3 regions of the Synechococcus sp. RS9916 genome follow, and region 3 is predicted to be linked to each of the others. Evidence: predicted binding sites of a transcription regulator. Region 3 holds the regulator's gene; each other region holds the start of a gene.
The links. Region 3 encodes NtcA, which controls nitrogen genes in cyanobacteria. Its sites were predicted from a motif close to GTANCNNNNGNTAC; they were not measured.
Positions count from the first base shown of each region.

Region 1: RS9916_RS10410 (circularly permuted type 2 ATP-grasp protein) is a predicted target of NtcA. The motif match lies at 2,070-2,083, and genes of this name have one in related genera.
Region 2: RS9916_RS10510 (ferredoxin--nitrite reductase) is a predicted target of NtcA. The motif match lies at 2,165-2,178, and genes of this name have one in related genera.

Region 1 covers NZ_DS022299.1:1,988,881-1,993,118, reverse strand. Annotated here, with positions in the region: gene RS9916_RS10415 (alpha-E domain-containing protein) at 1-489, opposite strand, end outside; gene RS9916_RS10410 (circularly permuted type 2 ATP-grasp protein) at 483-1,958, opposite strand; gene RS9916_RS10405 (sodium:solute symporter family protein) at 2,276-3,706, shown strand; gene RS9916_RS15320 (hypothetical protein) at 3,724-3,852, shown strand; gene RS9916_RS10400 (aspartate carbamoyltransferase) at 4,014-4,238, shown strand, end outside.
Region 2 covers NZ_DS022299.1:2,005,931-2,010,168, reverse strand. Annotated here, with positions in the region: gene RS9916_RS10520 (formate/nitrite transporter family protein) at 1-134, opposite strand, end outside; gene RS9916_RS10510 (ferredoxin--nitrite reductase) at 448-1,989, opposite strand; gene RS9916_RS15160 (hypothetical protein) at 2,234-2,812, opposite strand; gene RS9916_RS10500 (hypothetical protein) at 2,910-3,548, shown strand; gene cobA (uroporphyrinogen-III C-methyltransferase) at 3,545-4,238, shown strand, end outside.
Region 3 covers NZ_DS022299.1:2,446,056-2,450,293, reverse strand. Annotated here, with positions in the region: gene RS9916_RS12255 (cob(I)yrinic acid a,c-diamide adenosyltransferase) at 1-162, opposite strand, end outside; gene rph (ribonuclease PH) at 353-1,120, shown strand; gene ntcA (global nitrogen regulator NtcA) at 1,235-1,909, shown strand; gene RS9916_RS12240 (DUF3084 domain-containing protein) at 1,971-3,179, shown strand; gene RS9916_RS12235 (hypothetical protein) at 3,205-3,648, shown strand; gene RS9916_RS12230 (DUF3146 family protein) at 3,626-3,883, opposite strand; gene pth (aminoacyl-tRNA hydrolase) at 3,880-4,238, opposite strand, start outside.

The DNA of each region.
Region 1 (4,238 bases), 460 kb from region 3:
CAACCGTCCCAGCTGACTGAACAGCCAGCTGAGGTCGCGGCTGAGGCTGGAATCAGTGATCCCATAAAAGATTTGGCATCCCTGGCGAATGCTGCGCAGTTGTTCTTGCACCGGTTCCGTCCAGATTGCTTCGTCTTCCTGCAGACTCCAGTGCAGATCATTGATTTGTTCCCACATCTCTGTGGTGATCACATCGCGGATCTGGCGTGCGTTTTCGCGGGCCATGGCGATGCAGCTCACGATGCTGTTGGGATTCTCCAGGTCGTGCAGCAAGAAGCGGATCACATCGGCGGGGCGTCCCGCTGGATAGGCCTGATCGAAGCGGCTGCGATCGCCGGTGGCTTCCACCAGTGGCAGCCATGGTTCGGCGCTACCTGGGGGACAATCAAGGGCCATGGCTTCACTGACCTCAAGGAAGCGGGCGATGTGTTCGGCCCGCTCCAGGTAGCGATGGATCCAATAAAGAGAATCGGCGACCCGGCTCAGCACGGCACCACCTCCCGGGCTGGTTCGCTCACCACCTGCTGGTCGTCCACGATCCAGGTGTCTTTACAGCCGCCCCCCTGGGAGGAGTTCACCACCAGCGATCCGCGCTCCAGTGCGACTCGCGTCAGTCCCCCTGGGCTGACCCAATTTTGTTTCCCTCGCAGCACGTAGGGCCGTAGATCCACATGGCAGGGATAGAGCTCCCCGTTACTGAGGGAGGGCACAGTGGACAGCTGCAGCGTGGGTTGGGCGATGAAGTTGCGGGGGTTGGCGCGGATTTTGGAGTCGAAATCGACCAGCTCGGTGCGGCTGGCTTGGGGCCCGATCAGCATTCCGTAGCCACCGGCTTCGGCCACCGACTTCACCACCAGCTCTTCGAGGTGATCGAGGACGAACTGGCGGTCGTTGTCGCGAGCACACAGGTAGGTGGGCACGTTCTCGATGATCGGCTCCGCATCGAGGTAGTAGCGGATCATCGCCGGCACGTGGGCGTAGATCAGCTTGTCGTCGGCCACGCCGGTGCCTGGTGCATTCGCGATCGCCACCCGCCCTTGGCGCAACACCTCCATCAGTCCAGCGACGCCGAGCATGGAATCTCTGCGGAACACGTTGGGGTCGAGGAAGTCATCGTCGATCCGTCGGTAGATCACATCCACAGCGCTGTGTCCGTTGGTGTTGCGCAGCCACACGCGCCCGTCCTCACAGAACAGATCCCGCCCTTCCACCAAGGGAATGCCCATTTGTTGGGCTAGGTAGCTGTGTTCGAAGTAGGCGCTGTTGAACACGCCCGGGGTGAGCAGCACCACCCGAGGTGCGTCGCTCCAGGGGGCCATGTCCTGCAGTGTGCGCAGCAGATGGGAGGGGTAGTCATCGATCGGTTGCACGGCCCGCCCTGCGAACAGGCTCGGGAACAGCTGCTTCATCACGCGGCGGTTTTCGAGGAAATAGGCCACGCCGGAAGGACAGCGCAGGTTGTCTTCGAGAACGCGCCAGGTGCCTTCTCCATCACGGATCAGGTCGAGGCCTGACACCTGGCACCAGCGGTTCAGGGGCACCTGGACTCCCTGCATCTCCTGGCGCCAACCGGAGGAACTTTCCACGTCTTCCCTTGGGATCACACCGTCGTTGATGATTTGCTGTGGCCCGTAGATGTCGGCCAAAAAGCAGTCGATTGCCTCCAACCGTTGGATCAGGCCTTGCTCCAGGCGTTGCCACTCGTGACCGCCGATTAAGCGTGGAAGGGGATCAAAAGGAAGGATGCGTTCACGGCCGTTGCCGTCGCTGTCGTTGAGCCGAAACGTGGCCCCATGCCGTCTCAGGAGATGGCTCGCTGCCGCGTGGTTGCGGATGAGCTCGTTCAGGCCGATCTGTCCGAGTGATGAGAGCAGAGGCTCCAGTGCTGCTCTCGGTGCGGCATCAGTGCGGCAGAAATATTCGTCGTAGCCAGCTGACGGTTTGTATTCGGTAAACATCCAAGGCACCGATATCGGATGCATCCAATCGGTCGACGGATCCCGCTCCTGGTCACCCTTGCTACACATTCCGCAATTTGGGCGACATCGCTGTTCACCACAGATGTTTTGGTATCTGTAGACACCAGCTTGTTGGCCCGAGTGTTTGGGGGGAGGGCTCGCATTTGCTTAGGTATTTGCCAGTCCCCGAGTCAGGTTTTCAGTGAGTGAACTGATGTGGGCCCGCTTGATCTTTGCCGTCGGGGCAGTGGTGACAGCGGCAACCGTGGTGATGATCGTGCGCGGTCATCTGTACTGGCAGCGGCGGGATTCAAGCGATGTCGGCTAGCGCAGCACCGTTTCTTCATCCCGGGGTCGCCTGGGCCTTGGTGGTTCTGTTCTCTGTGCTTTGGGTCGCCCTGGGTGTGGCCTGGGGCCGTCGAGGCAAAGGCGATGCCGACGAGTACATGCTGGCTGGCCGCAATATCGGCTTGGCTCTCAGCACCGCCACATTGATGGCCTCCTGGGTCACTGGGAACACCACGCTTCTGGCGCCGGAATTTGGCTACAAAACTGGTCTTTGGGGCATGTTCAGCTATGCCCTGGCCGGGCTTGGCCTGATTCTCTTCGCCCCCCTGGCGTCGCGGATCAAGCAGTTGATGCCCAACGGGCGCACCAGCGGCGACTTCATCCGCTTGCGCTACGGGCGTCTGGCTTGGTGGGTGTTCATGCTGATCACCGCGGTCTACACCCTGGGCTTTCTGATGACCCAGGCGATGGGTGCTGGTCTGCTGCTGCAGGCCCTTTCAGGCTTCAACTACCACGTGGGAATGGTGGTGGTGATTGGTGTCGCCACCGTCTACACCTTGTTTGGAGGGATGCGGGCCGTGATCGGCACCGATTTCATTCAGTCGCTGTTGATCATGGTGTTGCTGGCGGTGGTGGCGGTGCTCGCCTTCCGTCAATTCCCGATGCCTGAGGTGCATGCCTCCTTGCTGGCCCGGCATCCCGATCGGCTTGATCTGCTGCTGCCGGCGGGCTTGTTGATCGCCTGGAATTCCGCCCTGTTTTCGATGGGCGAGGTGTTTCACAACAACATCTGGTGGTCCCGTGTCTTCGCCAGTCGGCGTTCAGTGGTGATGACCTCTTTCGTGTTGGGCGGAATTGCCTGGATGAGCGTGCCGATGGTGACGGGCTCCATCGGCTTGGTGGCCTTGGCCCGTGAGCTGCCTCTCGATCAGGTGAACATGGTCTTCCCCGTGATGGCAGCTGATTTGCTCGGGGCGGGCGGTGCGGCTCTGGTGTTTGTGGTGGTGTTTGCCTCGCTCACCTCCACCCTGGATTCGCTGCTGGCATCCACTGCCGATCTGCTGGCGGAGGACGTGTACTTCCGTCTGTTGCGGCCTCAGGCCAGTGACCTACAGCTGAAGCAGGCGGCGCGGCTGATGGTGGTTGGGTTGGCGGTTGTCACCCTGGTGCTGTCATGGCCGCGGCTTGATTCGCTGGCGTCGGTGCTGTTCTTCACTGGAGCCCTAGTGGCCTCCACGGTCTGGCCTGTGGCGTGCGGCCTGTACTGGCGCACGGCCAACCGCAAGGCTGCCATTGCGGCCATGCTCGCCGGCAGCGTTGTGGGCCTGCTCGCCTATGTGCTGATCGCGCCCTACTGCGCCGCTGTGTTTTCGGCGGCCGTGTCGGCGGTCGTGATGCTGATCGGCAGTCGCATATGGCCGGAACGGTTTGACTTCACCTTGTTGCAGGAGGAGGGATGATCCAAACACTCCCTTTAATGGCCAGCCTTGTCGGTCTGTCTGGCTTTCAGTTTTTGCTGTTAGCCAGTCAGTTTGCCCTGGTGCTGTCGGTGCTCGTCCTGCTGCTGATCTGGTGGGTGGAGTGGCGCAATGGACGCATTTGGTGATAGAGGCATGGATGAGTAACGAGCTGAACATTCTTCCCGGATCTTTGCTTAAGAAGCTGCTTCTTCGTGGACGGAGGAGTGTGGTTGTTGTTACCGGTAAAAGATGTAGTTCCTGGCTTTAGCACTCGGTTTGGCAAACAGAGTGTTGATCCGATCTCGCTATGGCACAGGCCAAATCAGCACTTGTGGACGCGACCTCGGTTCAGATCCGATTTGAGCCGATGGGGCCCGATGTCTACGGGCAAAACCAACCCAAGGAGCTGTTGGCCGCGATTGCCGAAGACGTTGAGCCATTGAAGGATTTGGTGGATCAGCACGTGGTGTCGATCCAACCGTTTCGAGCCGAGGCCTTGCTGCAGGTCTTTCGGTTGGCGGCGAAGTTCGAG
Region 2 (4,238 bases), 440 kb from region 3:
AGGATCACGGCCAGGCCCAGAATGGCGCCGGAATAGAACCCACGCAGCAGGAGGTTTTTAACGCTGACGGTGGCTTTTTTGCCGCCGGCGGCAATCATGCCGTCGACGAGCTCATTGGGTAGTACGTAGTCCATTGGTGAGGCAGAAACGCTGTTGCCGAGGTGAGGGTGGGTGTTCGAGGGCGTAAGAAGAGGCTCTTATGACCCCCAGATCCAGCGATCAGCCGCTGATTTTGTTCATCAATTTGGAGAACGCATCGCGCTGCTGGGCAGGGCGAGCAATTGGAGACTTTTCACTGCCGCTTGCACTCAACCAATTGACGAAGCGGGAAAACAGATCGCGGTTTTGAGACATGGATCCGGTGGGGTGAGGGGAGGGGAGAGCGCTGAAGGGGGAGCCCAAAAGCCATGGCTTCAAAAGAAAGCGCCACGGCCGTGGAAGGCTGATTCAGCTGCGGGGTTTGGCGCCGTACTTCTCGATCAGGAGTTGCTTCAACACGCCATGAATGTCTTCCGCGGGAACGGCTTTTTGGTGCAGTTCTCCGACTTGGGGGTCGGCGCCCTGAGAGCCGCCCACGGTGAGGGTGTAGCCCTCACCCATCACGCCCTCTTTGTTTTTGGCTTTGGTGCCGGTGAGGCCGATGGCGCCCATGTAGGCCTGGCCGCAGCTGTTGGGGCAGCCAGTCCAATGGATCTTTAGTTCTTCGGGGAGTTCCAGTTCCGCATCGAGTTTTGTGGCGATGTCCGCTGCCTGGTCTTTGGTGTTCACCAAGGCGAAATGGCAATAGGAGCTGCCTGTGCAGGAGACGGTGCCAGCGGAGATCGCACCGGGTTCCAGCGGGAAGCGTTGGACGAGAGCATCGCCCTGGAAGGCCTCAAGCTTGTCGTTGGGCAAGCCCACCAGGATCACATTTTGATCTTCGGTGAGGCGCACCTCGCCGTTTCCGTAATTGAGGCTTGCGGTGGCGAGGTCTTGAAGATCTTCAGCAGTGAGTCGGCCGACGGGAACGTGCAATCCGGCGTAGTGGAGCCCTTCTTGTTTTTGGGCATGAATGCCGTAGTGGGACCGCGGGGTTTCGTCGAAGACCGAGCCGGGGTCAGGGGTCAGGGGACCGAAGTTTTCCTCCACCATCGAGCGGAAGGCCTCAAGGCCCACCTGATCGAGGTACATCCGGAAGCGTCCTTTGGGGCGCTTGTCGCGTTCTCCGTTATCTCGCCAAGGGCGAATGACCGCGTCGGTGATTTTGCAGATTTCTTCTGGCTTCACCCAGGCATTGAGGGGCAAGGCGTAGGCATTCATCTGGGATGAAAGGACGCCACCGATCCAGACCCCGAAGCCCAGTTCACCGTTGTTTTCAACGGGGTGGAAGATGATGTCGTTGTGAAGCAGGAAGTTGTCTTTTGCACCTGCAACAGCCGTGTTCCACTTGCGCGGCAGATTGGAATACTCGGAATTGCCTTCTTCGTTGTTGGTGAGGAAGTTGTTGAGCTCTTGAGTGTAAGGACGGGTGTCGACGATTTCCTGGGGATCGATTCCAGCCAGAGGGTTGCCGGTGACGTTGCGTGGGTTGTCGAAGCCCGACTGAATCGTGCTCAATCCGGCTTCCTTCAGGCGTTTGAGGATCTCTGGAAGATCATTGAGCAGCACGCCGCGCAGCTGCAGGTTCTGGCGGGTGGTGATGTCGCAGCTGCCGTTTTCGCCGTAGCGCTCAACAATGGAACCCACAACGCGCAGTTGTTGGGCGTTGAGAATGCCGTTGGGGACCCGCAGGCGCAGCATGAACTTGCCGGGTGTCTTGGGGCGCCAGAACATCCCGTACCACTTCAGGCGCAGCTGCAGATCCGTTTCGTCGACCTGCTCCCAACCCATCTCGGCAAACTTATCGATCTCGCTGCCGACCAGCAGGCCGTCTTTATTGGCTTTGTTTTGCTCAATTTTGTTGAGCTTTTTGCCTTCTAGATAAGGGCGTGAGGGAGCGCTGCTGGTCATGGTGCAAGAAATACGTGGGAGGGAAAGCTCTGGGAGTGAGGTGGATCGGCTTAAGCCGTCTCATATCTGCAGCACCTCAACATCCGAGAGCGCTGGTAGCGGTTGTTTAGCGATCAGCGGTGGTGCATTTCGGTAACGGATGGAACAAAAATCGCTGGGTCTTGACTGGAAATTGGTGTTGGTTGATACATGCAAAGTCGCTGCAATCTGTATTGGCAGCTCAATGCAGCAGCTCAGGCTTCGCTTAGTACTGGCGTCCGACTTCGCCCAGCATGCGAACGGCTCCCTGGCGAATCATCGACCACACCTTGCCCATGGCCTCCAGGTCTTGATCAAGTTCGGAGCGTCCGCGGCTTTGGCCATAGGGCTCAAGCGAATTCCAGGTGTCTGGCTGGCGATAGTTTTCATAGGGATCGCTGTAACGACGCTCGTTGCCCATGGGCTCAGCCCAATGGCTGTCGTAAGCGTTATGGCTGTCGTACGCATTGCGGTAGCGGCGGTTTGCGTCCACTCGCTCGTCCCGATAGTGGTCGTCTTGGTCGCCGAAGTTGCTGTGGTCGACGTGGCGCCCGTGTTCGATCTCGTATTGGCTGGTTAGGAAGCGGTCAGCGTGATGTTCGTCGTCGTAATCGGATCTGAAGGATGGCCTGATGGGCTCTTCAACGCTGTGATCGTCCCGATAGCTCTCACGCTCCCACCGTTCCTCAAGGCGTCCATCGGTTCTGGCATCGACGCGGGCGCTCGAGACACGGTTGCGTCTGGAGCTGGCTTGGATGGCCAGACGGCGTTGGGTTTGATTCGGGCGACGGCGCTGACTCGTCATGATGCAGACCGATATGGCTAATGATTCGCAGACTCCATCAGTTCAGGGGGCGCAGCATCCGTGGCGGTTGTTACGGAAGCCAGCTTTTCTGTGTCCATTGCCACGGGCCGTCGACGCTTCTGTGGTTCAGTCCCCAGCGGTTTTGCGCCTGGTGGTGCATGGGCGTAGTGGCGGGGAAATACCGGCTTGTTTGGTGGATTTCGCTCAGGAGTTGGCCATTCAGCGCCAAGGTCCGGTCGAGCTAGAAGCGCTCACGGCAGAGCCTCTTCCGACCCAACCGGGCTGTCGCTACTGGTTGATGCCATTGCTGTTGTTGCCGGGCAGCCATGCCCGATCGGATCTGCCGCAGATTCGGGAGCGGATGCGCCGTGCAGGGGCCGACGTCACCATGGTGCCCTTTCTGGGGGCCTGGCCCCAATGGTGGGACTTGTTGCGGGGATGGATTGAGGCAGGCAAGGCTGATGGACAGAGCGTGGTGGTGGTGCACCACCCCCTGCGGCCTGGTTTGTCCAGCCGCTATCTGACGCTGTTGGGTGCACAACTGGGATGCGGTTTGGTGTCTGCTGATACCTGGGAGGTGCACGCCAGGCAGCATCCTTCCGCCTGTCCCCTTCCTCTGGCCCTCGCTCCAAACCGCATGGCGGAGGCGTTGCGGCAGGCTGGTGGATTGCCATCGCTGCTGGACGATCCACAGCTGCGTTCTGGTCTGATTTCCCTTCTGTCTCTCCTCCCGTGACTGATTCCTCTGCGGACCTCGTTGCATCTGAGGGCACTGTTGCGGGAACCGTGTATCTGGTCGGTGCAGGACCCGGAGATCCTGAGTTACTCACTCGCAAGGCCCATCGGTTGCTGGGATGCTGCGATGCCCTGGTCTACGACTCGCTGGTGCCGAAAGAGGTGCTCGATTTGGTGCCAGAAGGCTGTGAGCGTCACTTCGTGGGCAAACGTCGCGGTCATCATTCGGTTCCCCAGCCGAGCACGAATGCTGTGCTGGTGGAGCTCGCTCAGCGCCATGCCTGCGTGGTACGCCTCAAGGGAGGGGATCCCTTTCTGTTTGGTCGTGGTGGAGAGGAGGCTGCCCACCTCACGGCGCGGGGCGTTGCCGTGGAGGTGGTCCCGGGTGTGACCTCTGGAATTGCAGCCCCTGCTTATGCCGGTATCCCCGTCACCCATCGCCGGGCTGGTTCATCCGTCACGTTTGTGACCGGCCATGAGGAGATCGACAAACGTCGTCCTTCGGTGAACTGGCGTGCTTTGGCGACTGCGAGCGATGGCCTGGTGATTTACATGGGCTTGCACAATCTTCCGCGCATTGCTGACGAGCTGATGGCGGGTGGATTAGCGGCGGAGACTCCCGTGGCGTTGATTCAGCAGGGCACTGTCGAGGGTCAGCGTTGCCTCACCTCCACCCTGACGTCGGTCGCGG
Region 3 (4,238 bases):
GGGAGCGGTATGCACCTGCAGCTGCCCCTCTGGAGACACCAGATGCAGGGGAGGGCGAGCTGGCAGCTGAGGCAGAGGATGCAGACCTGCACGCTCCAGTGTCCGGTGATCTGCGCTGCGGACCTCGCCGGGACGGTGACTGGTGCTGAGGCTTGCTGTCATCAAGAGCTCGTGCGTCCGGGGGTGACCCGCTGGATTCAAACCTAGCGCCGCCGGATCAGTTCACAAGCCTTTTGACACTATCCCTGGTGTCACGGTGTCGACCGACACCCTTCTCTCCCCATGCGGCTGTGGAAACCGGCAAACGGCCCCTGCCAGGCTCAGACCATTCACGCCTGCGCCCCACAACGCCATGACCAGCCTCAGCAGCAGCGGCACCCACTCAACGCCTGGCGAGGAGCGCAACGACGGCCGCAGCGCCGCAGACCTTCGCCCCTTTGCCATCAACTGGGATCCGATGGGCTTCGCCATAAGCTCCCTGATCGTGCGCACGGGGCGCACGGCCGTGCTCTGCAGCGTCTGTCACCAGGAGGGCGTGCCCCGCTGGCGGAAAGGACAAGGCAAAGGCTGGCTGAGTGCCGAATACCGCCTGTTGCCGGGTTCCACCCCCGAGCGCCAAAACCGGGAACTGCTCAAGCTCTCGGGGCGAACCCAGGAAATCCAGCGGCTGATCGGCCGCAGCCTGCGGGCCTGCATCGACATGGAAGCCCTGGGAGAAAACACCCTGTTGATCGACTGCGACGTGATCCAAGCCGATGCAGGCACGCGCACCGCATCCATCACAGGGGCCTGGGTCGCGCTGAAGCACGCCTGCGACCAACTGCTGGCGCAGGGACTGGTGACGCGCCAACCCATCACCAAGCAGGTGGCCGCCGTCTCGGTGGGCCTGGTGAACAGCGCCCCACTGCTCGATCTGGACTACAGCGAAGACAGCCGTGCGGATGTGGATCTGAATGTGGTGATGGACGAGCACCAGCATCTGCTGGAGATCCAGGGCACTGCCGAGGGAGCAGCCTTCAGCCGTAGCGAACTCAATGGCCTGCTGGATCTGGCTGAACCAGGCCTGCAGCAGTTGATGGACAGCCAGCGCCAGGCGCTCCGTAATCGCTCGATTTCGTGATGGTTGCTACACGGCACTACGGAACTGATCCGTAACTTCCAGTCACCTGCAAAGCCATCCATGCCGGGAGTCATGCACGGCTTCAGCCGTACCGTTACTCCAGTACCGGGACCGATGACCCTGGTGAACACCCCCGAGAAGAAGGAGCGCACCCTCCTGGATGTGATCCGTGGACTGGATGGCGCTACCTCGGAAATGGTGGAGCGCAATAAAACGATCTTCTTCCCTGGAGATCCTGCAGAGCGGGTGTACCTGATCCGTCGCGGTGCTGTGCGCCTGTCGCGGGTTTACGAGTCAGGGGAAGAGATCACCGTGGCGCTGCTGCGGGAAAACAGCCTGTTCGGTGTGCTGTCGTTGCTGACCGGCCATCGCTCCGATCGCTTCTATCACTCCGTGGCCTTCACCCGCGTGGAGATGTTGACAGCCCCCGCCGCATCCGTACGTCAGGCGATCGAAGCGGACGCGAGTGTGGGGTTGCTGTTATTGCAGGGCCTCTCCAGCCGGATTCTGCAGACCGAAACGATGATCGAGACCCTCACCCACCGCGACATGTCGTCGCGACTGGTGAGTTTTCTACTGGTGCTCTGCAGAGATTTCGGCGTGCCAGGCGATCGCGGGATCACCATCGATCTGCGCCTGTCCCATCAAGCGATCGCCGAAGCCATCGGTTCGACTCGCGTCACCATCACTCGCCTGCTGGGCGATCTCCGCAACGCCGGGCTGGTGGAGATTGACCGCAAAAAAATCACGGTGTTGGATCCGATCGCGCTGGCCAAAAAGTTCAGCTGAGGGATCTTCAGGTGACAATGGTCGCCGGTTGGCCTGAGCGTTTCCCGACCGCTGAACGACGTTGACCGGCTGGCTGCTGATCCTGATCCTGCTTGTCCTTGGTGGAGTCCTCTCCACCCTGGGCGATCGTCTGGGGTCCAGCGTTGGAAAGGCGCGCCTCAGCCTGTTGGGCCTTCGCCCCCGCAGCACCGCTGTGGTGATCACAGTGCTGACCGGCAGCCTGATTTCAGCGCTCTCGCTGGGATTGCTGCTGCTGGTGAGTCGTCAACTGCGGGTCGGTCTGTTTGAGCTCAATGCGCTTCAAGAGAAATTGCGCATCAGCCGCAGCGAACTGGAACGCAGCCGTGAAGCCCAGGCCGGAGCAGCCCGCTCTCTCTCCCAAGCCCAGCGGGAAAGTGAGCAGGCCCGCCTGGATCTCACAACAGCCAAAGCGAAAGCCGATGCACTGCGCCAAACCCTGGTGCCCCTGCAGAAAGAACGGCAACGGCTTGAAGCTGAGCGACAGCGCCTCAGCCGGGATGTCCAGGCCCGCGATGCAGAAATCCAGCGCACAGAGAACGAGCTGGCCGACGTGCGATCACGCATCAGCAAGGGCGAAGCCGAACTGCGCGAATTGGAACAGCAGCGACTCGCTCTGCGCCTCGGCAATGTGGTGCTCAGCAGCGGCCAGCCCTTAGCGACCGCCACGCTCCGTTTGGATCGTCCCAACCAGGCCAAACAGGTGATCGACCAATTGCTGCGGGAAGCCAATCTCCAGGCCTACCAACGCGTGCTCCCTGGGGAAACCCCCGACCGCCAGATCCTGTTGGTGCCCCGCAATGACATCCAGCGCCTCGAGTCCACCATCACAAAGCCGGGAACCTGGGTTGTGAACATCCGCTCGGCAGCCAATGTGTTGCTGGGAGAGGAAGTGGTCTACGCCTTCCCGGAAGTCAGACCTAACACCACCGTGGTGCAACGCGATGCGGTGCTGGCCCGAACCGCGCTGGAACGGGATGAAACCAACAGCGAAGCCGTGCGCAACCGCCTCAACCTACTGCTGGCATCGGCTCTCGCTGAAGCGCAGCGACGCGGGTCGCTGGTGCAAGGCTTGCAGTTCGATACCAATGCCCTGAACCAACTCGGCAGCACGCTGCTGCGTCGTTCTCCCTCTCGCATCGAACTGAAGGTGATTGCCAATCAACGCAGCGACACCGCAGATCCGGTGATCGTGCGGATCGAGCCGGTCGGCACCATTCCCCAAGCGCGCATCAATGAACGCCGTAACTGAGCGAACTCAGCCACCCCTTCGCGGCATGGTCGCTGCAGTTGATCCCGGTCGCAGCAAATGCGGCCTTGTGCTGGCTGACTGCAGCCAGGGTGAAATCAAAGATGCCCTCGTGGTGCTTGCAGACGACACTCGCACCCAACTGGAGCGGTGGCACCAACACACACCCCTGGAAGCTTTGGTGATCGGCGATGGCACCTCCAGCAAGGCATGGCAGCAGCAACTCCAACACCTCGCTCCAATGCGCATCGTGAAGGAAGCGGGCACGACCCTGCGCGCCAGAGACCGTTACTGGCAAATCTGGCCCGCTCGCGGGTGGCGGCGGTTCTTGCCCAAGGGCCTCCAGCTCCCCCCCGGCGAATTGGACGGCATCGCGGCGCTGGTCTTGCTGGAAGATCAGCTCCCTCATCCCTTGACCTGGAGCCATCCTCCCCAACAAGGACCTGGACTCAGAACCGTGCCCGCACGGTGAAGGTGTAATCGCCTCCTGCTTCCAGGTGATAGTCGGCCTTCACCAAAAACCGCAGCAGGGCGTCCTGGATCAACGCCCGGCCTAACGAAGGCTCCACCGTGAGTTCGCCCCCTTCGAATGTCCAGCAAAACTGCCAGTTGAAGCCACCGGCACTGACTTCACCTTCCAGGCACTTGTCCTGGAAGCTCTGCCTCAGCACGCGCAGATGGGCCGTGGTAACTGGGAGAGGGGTCACGCAGGCTCCTCCGGAGCCAGATTCAGTCCATTGAGGCGGTTGCCTGCCCGCTCCAAGCCTTGACGCTGAATCAGATCGACACCCCGCAACACTTCATCCAACACGTCCTTGAGCAGGGACTGCTCCGCCTGATGAAAACTGCCCAACACATGGGACACCGTGCGAGCACGACGCTCCTCCGCCGATCGACCGGGAGCCCCAATACCAATCCGTAAGCGCGCGAACTCCTGGGTTCCCAGATGCTGAATCGTGCTCTTGAGCCCGTTATGGCCACCGGCACTTCCTTTGGCACGCAACCGCAGCCGCCCCAACGGAAGGTCCATGTCATCGACAAGCACCAATACCTGATCTGAGG